DNA from 2 places in the Rhizobium ruizarguesonis genome. Region 2 is predicted to be linked to the other one. Evidence: riboswitches for the same ligand, from Rfam matches in the RefSeq annotation. Region 2 holds a riboswitch; the other holds the start of a gene.
What was found. Region 2 has a riboswitch for FMN ahead of ribN (riboflavin transporter RibN). Riboswitches for the same ligand answer to the same signal wherever they lie in the genome.

Region 1 (3,242 bases), 1.3 Mb from region 2:
AGAGACGGCATGTCGAACTCAGTCGCGATCATCACCGGCGCCAGCCAGGGTATCGGCCAGGCGACGGCGCAGCGCCTCGCGCGCGATTTTTCCGCGCTGGTGCTGGTCGCCCGCAACCGCGCTAATCTTGAGGAGACCGCGCAGGCGGTAAGGGCGGCCGGCGCGCAAGCCCTCGTCATCGGCGCCGACCTCGCCGAGCCGCAAGCGGCGCAGGCCGTGGTCGATCAGGCGCTCGGTGCCTTCGGCCGCATCGATGCGCTGCTCAACATCGCCGGTGCGGTACCGCAGATTGATCTTTTCGAGATGACCGATGCGCAGTGGGAGGACGGGCTGGCGCTAAAGCTGCACGGCGCGAGGCGCCTGACGATAGCGGCATGGCCGGCGCTGAGAGAGGCGAAGGGCTCCGTCGTCTTGATGTCGGGCAATTCGGCGGTGTTTCCGAAGGCGCCGTACGCGGCGGTCGGTACCATCAATGCTGCCATCGTCGCACTCGCCAAGGCCTTTTCCGATCGCGGCATCACCGATGGCGTGCAGGTCAACAGCGTGCTGCCCGGTCCCGTCATGACCGGCCGGCGTCTTTCCTATCTCAAGCACTGGGCGCCGCTGCATGGCGTAAGCGTGGAGGAGGCGACCGCCCGTTTCCTCAAGCAGGCCGGCATCGCCCGCTATGGCGAGCCGGAAGAAATCGCCGAACTGATGGCTTTCCTGGTATCGCCGGGCGCACGCTGGATGACCGGCTCGACGCTGCGCATGGATGGCGGCGAGGTGAAGTCGATCTGATGCGGTCGACGGCGGGAGTGCCCCGCCGTCTTCATCTCCTGTGTTCCTCTGCTCGTCGAGCTGCTTTCACGCAGCCAGAGCGGCGCGGGTTTTGCCGATCGTCAGAGCCGCCTTTGCGGCCTCGCGCCCTTTCTCGACGAAATGTGCGCGGTAGATCTGCTTGTGATGCTCGGTTTCCTGATACTGATGCGGCGTCAGCGAAACCGACAGCACCGGCACGCCGGTATCCATGCCGGCGCGCATCAGCCCATCGACGACGGCCTGGGCGACGAATTCGTGGCGGTAGATTCCGCCGTCGACGACGAAGGCGGCGGCAACGACAGCAGCATAGCGCCCGCTTGCCGCAAGATCGCGTGACAGCAGCGGCATCTCGAATGCGCCGGGAACATCGAACACATCGACCTGCTCGGGCGGAATAAGCTGATGGAAGCCATCTAGGGCACGGTCGACGATATCGGCATGCCAGCTGGCTTTGATGAAGGCATAGCGGGTGGGTGTCATGGTAATCTCCTTTGGCGAACAGACACATCACCCAAGGCGATCACGAACGTCCCCGACAGCCGCAAGGGCGGCAGGAACGCGCGTTCTCTTTCATCCGGACTATGACCGTCGGCTCAGGCATCTCACCTGATCTGCTGACCCTTCCTGAGAAGGCGCTCGCGGGCTCGCAATCCAAATTGCATACCGCCGGTAGGGACTTGCACCCCGCCCTGAGAACGGCGCGAACAATAGGTGGAAGGTGACGGGCTGGCAATAGTCCGGAAAGAGCTTTCATGACCGATGAAAGCGCCGATGCAGGATCAGGGCTCCCGACGCGGCGATTTTGCTTGTTCGTCGATCGCGACGGGCAAGCCCTCTTGTGGAGGATGGGCTTGCGCCTACATGCTTCCAGTGAGGACATTCACGTCAGAATAGCACGGCAAGACAGGATGCGCCGTCTCCACCGGAGACGGGCAGGGCCGTGGCAACCACGGGAGAGAGAGATGCAAGACCCCTTCGTCGTCCACCGCGAGGCGCATATCGCGGCGCCGCCGGCCGCGGTGTTCGCGCTGATGACCGACCCGGAAAAGATCCTGCGCTGGATGGGAACGGAGGCGCAGGTCGAGCCGCAGCCCGGTGGGCTCTATCTCGTCAACGTCACCGGCGCCCGCTTTGCGCGCGGCTCGTTTCGAGAAGTGGTTCCGGTTCATCGCCTTGCCTACAGCTTCGGCTGGGACGGCAGTGAGGTGGTGCCGCCGGGGTCGAGCCTGGTCGAGATCGACCTGATCGAGCAAGGAGATGGAACGCTGTTGCGGCTCACCCATAGCGGCCTGCCGAGCGCCGAGCAATGCGCCGGCCATGCGGAAGGCTGGGCGCATTACCTCGGGCGGTTGACCGAGGTCGCCGCCGGGCATGATCCGGGTCCCGACCCTTTTTACGGCAGGACATGAACAAATTTTGCCGGCAGCGGGGCGTCTGTGAAGCGCTTGCCGTTGCGACAACAACGGTCGGCGAGCGCCCAAGCCGGTCGTGCGGAAGCGCTTCTTTTGCTACCGCAAACATGAACGCGCAGTTCATCTCCAGTTCAATTTAGCGGTCCTAATCTGCGGACGGCTGGATTGAAAATGGAGTTCACGATGAAGGCACTTTCTATCGCGGCTGCCTTGCTTGCCGGCAGCCTCTCGATCGGTACCGCGGAGGCAATGCCGATGGGGACAATCAATGTCCAGAGCAATGTCACAAAGGTCGACTACGCCTGCGGTCGCGGCTGGCATCTGACGCGCTGGGGCGAATGCCGGCGAAACTGGAGACGCCCGCCGCCGGTAGCTTTCTACGGTGGTCCGCCCCGCTGGGGCTGGGAGCGGCGTCACCGGGATTGGGATGGTCCGCGCTGGCGCGATGAGAGGCGCTGGGATCGCGACCGGCGTTGGCGGGATGATGACTAAAGGTCTGGCTTAGATGTAGATGGACGAAGGCCGGAGCGATTTTCGCCCGGCCTTTTCTAATGCTTCGCCGACGCTGACAGCCAGCGTTCTCCCGATTCGCCCGAGAGGATCAGATCCTGCTGACGAGCCAGTGCTTGTCGTCGATCAATTCCTCGAGCTCGACGGGATCCTTGACGCCGAATTCGAACCATTCGACGAGTTCTTTCGCCTTGCGGCTACTCTCCTCCGCCGTCAGCTCGACCTGATATCTTTCGCACCATCGCCGAAGGATCGACGTCAGCAGCGTCATGTCATTCCCATCCAGCGGATCTTTCGGCCAGAAAATCGTGCCCATCGTACCCCTCAATCACACGATGACGAACGGCCCCATAATGGAATCAAAGCCGCGCAAGTTTAAAGTGTTTATTTTTTGTTTTCCACCGCGGCGAATGGTTTTCGACAGGGGAGTGGAACGTCCTTTTGGGGATGAAAGGTTGAGCCGGTGGAAACGTCCTCATGGACATTCGGAATGGCTGCTTGCGCTCACCCGGGGACATC
Region 2 (3,242 bases):
GACGGAAGTTGGTGGCGAGCTGCTGACCATCGAAGGTGTGATGATGCCGGGCAAGGGCCGCATGACGGTCACCGGCAATCTGAAGGAAGTCATGAAGGAATCGATCTCGGCAGCGGCGTCCTATGTCCGCTCGCGCGCCGTCGATTTCGGCATCGAGCCGCCGCGCTTCGACAAGAGCGACATCCACGTGCACGTGCCGGAAGGCGCAACGCCGAAGGATGGCCCCTCGGCCGGCGTCGCCATGGCAACCGCGATCGTCTCGATCATGACCGGCATCCCGGTGGACAGGCATGTGGCCATGACCGGTGAAATCACCCTTCGCGGCCGTGTGCTGCCGATCGGCGGTCTCAAGGAAAAGCTGCTCGCAGCGCTTCGCGGCGGCATCAAGAAGGTGCTGATTCCGGAGGAAAACGCCAAGGACCTGGCGGAGATTCCTGATAACGTGAAGAACAACATGGAGATCATCCCGGTATCCCGCATGGGCGAGGTGATCAAGCATGCGCTGATCCGGCGGCCGGAGCCGATCGAATGGGACGGCACGGTGGAAACGCCGGTCATCACATCGGTCGAAGGCCTCGATGAGACGGGCGCAACCATAGCGCATTGAGTGGCCTTTGCCACATTTATGCCCAATTGGCGCAAAACACGGAAAAAGGCTGGCGAAAACGCCAGCCTTTTTTGTGAAAACGTCATGTAGACGCTTGCTTTTCCTTGATTTGCAGGGCTTTTGGGTTTTCGGCGGGCCTGATGAAACCTATTCTGCGCCTAGCTTACTTTTGAGTCGTTTCATACCATTTAGAAAGGGGTGGAAACATGAACAAGAATGAACTCGTGTCCGCAGTAGCCGAAAAGGCAGGACTGACGAAGTCTGACGCGGCTTCCGCTGTTGACGCGGTTTTCGACGTTGTCCAGGCTGAACTCAAGAACAAGGGCGACATTCGCCTCGCGGGTTTCGGCAGCTTCACCGTTTCTCATCGTGCCGCAACGAAGGGCCGTAACCCGTCGACGGGCGCTGAAGTCGACATTCCGGCTCGCAACGTGCCGAAATTCACGCCCGGCAAGGGCCTGAAGGACGCCGTCAACGGCTGATCTGATATTATCCGTCAGCCGGAAACGAGACCGGTTGTGCAGGATTTGAGAGGGGTTCGGCTTTGCCGGACCCCTTTTGCTTTGGCTAGCCTTGCTGTCGCCCGGGCTTTGATCTACGACGTTTCTGTTCTCAGGGCGGGGTGAAACTCCCCACCGGCGGTAAGGGTTTCGGCTCGAGCCCGCGAGCGCCTGCTCTCGTGTCCAAGCGGGGGAAGGGCCAGCAGATCCGGTGCGATTCCGGAGCCGACGGTAAAAGTCCGGATGGAAGAGAATGAGTGTCGGTCGTGCAAAGGGCGGGGATCCGCCATGTCGCTCGTGTCCGTGCCTCATGCGTCCTGATTTATGTTGGTCCCACTGCATAATTCCTTAAATCGGAATCGATTTAAAGATAAAATTATGCAGCGATTTAAAGTGCTACAGCGTCCTTTGCGCGTCTGAAAAGACGCGCGGCGCTGTAGTTTGGATGAAAGACATGAATCAGACTTCCCTTGCAGTCTCGCCGTCCCGCGCCGTTGTCGGTGCCATCTGGATGGTGCTTGCCGGCATTGCCTTTTCGCTTCTCAACGTCGTCACCCAATGGCTGACGATGAAGCTTGCCTTTCCCTCGGCGTCGGCAGCTTTCTGGCAATATGGCTTCGCCTTCCTGTTTTCGCTGCCGTTCCTTAAGAGGCTCGGCCTTGCGGCGATGCGCACGGACTATCCCTGGCGTCACCTCGCGCGCGTCGCGCTTGCCGCGCTCGGCGTCGAAGCTTGGGTCGCCGGCCTTGCCGCGGTGCCGATCTGGCAGGCGATCGCACTGGTGATGACCTCGCCCTTCTTCATCATTCTGGGCGCCCGGCTTTTCCTGGGTGAGCGCGTCGGCCCGGCCCGCTGGGCTGCGACGGCTGCGGGTTTCACCGGAGCGATGATCATCCTGCAGCCATGGTCGGACGGCTTTGGCTGGGCGGCTCTCTTGCCTGTGCTTTCGGCGCTGCTTTGGGGCGCCTCGTCGCTGATCACCAAGAGCCTGACGGGTATCGAACGACCGGAGACGATCACCGTCTGGCTGCTCGTTCTGCTGACGCCGATAAATGGCGGGCTGGCGCTTGCGGCAGGCTTTGCAGTGCCGACGGGCGCAACCCTTGCCCTGTTCCTGCTGGCGGGGCTGCTGACTGCCGCAGCGCAGTATTTCCTGACGCTCGCCTATGCAGCCGCTGATGCCGCCTATGTCCAGCCGTTCGACGATCTGAAGCTGCCGTTGAACGTACTGGCGGGTTGGCTGTTCTTCGGTTATGCGCCGGCGGGTTATCTCTGGCTGGGAGCGGCTCTCATCCTGTCTGCTTCGCTGTTCATCATGCGAAACGAGATGCGCCGGGAGCGCAAACCAGCCTGACGTGATCAGGTGCAAAATGCCGCATCTGTCATGCCTCTGTCATGCCGCGCGCGCAGAAAACTCCTGTTTCGAATGTTCGACACATGGGGGATTTCATGACAATTTCATCGCGCAAGGCAGTGCTCGCTGCCGTGCTTCTCGCATCCGTTGCTTTTCCGGCCGCGGCCGAACCGGTTTTCAACCGCATCGCTTCCTTCCCGGTCGCAGAGAACCTGCCGGCTGACAAGGACAAGCTGTCGGTGAGCTCCGCCGAAATCATCACCGCGACCGACGACGGCAACACGCTGATCTATAGCGACAGCCCGCTCGGCGCGATCGGCTTCATCGATATTACCGATGCCAAGGCACCGAAGGCCGGCGGCGCGGTGATGATGGACGGCGAGCCGACATCGGTCACCTCCAGCGCCGGCAAGGCGCTCGTTGCTGTCAACACCTCCGAAAGCAAGGCGAAGCCCTCGGGCCGTCTCGCGATCGTCGACGTGGCGACCAAGAAGATCGAGAACACCTGCGATCTCGGCGGCCAGCCGGATTCGATCGCCCTCAACAAGGACAAGATGCTCGGCGCCATCGCAATCGAAAACGAGCGCGACGAAGACGTCAATGACGGCAAGATCCCGCAAATGCCGCCCGGCGACCTCGTCGTCTTCCAGGTCAAGAACGGCACCGTCGATTGCGGCACTATCAAGCACGTGGCGCTGACCGGGCTTGGCGGCGTCGCCCCTGAAGATCCGGAGCCGGAATTCGTCGCCTTCAACGGCCTGAACGAAATTGCTCTGACATT

Region 1: linked by a shared signal. The riboswitch ahead of J3P73_RS16065 (6,7-dimethyl-8-ribityllumazine synthase) and the one ahead of ribN (riboflavin transporter RibN) in region 2 are both predicted to bind FMN.

Annotation. Positions count from the first base shown of each region.
Region 1 is NZ_CP071678.1:3,230,032-3,233,273, reverse strand. It holds gene J3P73_RS16070 (SDR family oxidoreductase) at 10-780, shown strand; gene J3P73_RS16065 (6,7-dimethyl-8-ribityllumazine synthase) at 847-1,281, opposite strand; FMN riboswitch at 1,360-1,502, opposite strand; gene J3P73_RS16060 (SRPBCC family protein) at 1,764-2,210, shown strand; gene J3P73_RS16055 (GCG_CRPN prefix-to-repeats domain-containing protein) at 2,397-2,705, shown strand; gene J3P73_RS16050 (hypothetical protein) at 2,815-3,039, opposite strand.
Region 2 is NZ_CP071678.1:1,910,376-1,913,617, forward strand. It holds gene lon (endopeptidase La) at 1-607, shown strand, start outside; gene hupB (DNA-binding protein HupB) at 814-1,089, shown strand; FMN riboswitch at 1,212-1,366, shown strand; gene ribN (riboflavin transporter RibN) at 1,553-2,461, shown strand; gene J3P73_RS09475 (esterase-like activity of phytase family protein) at 2,545-3,242, shown strand, end outside.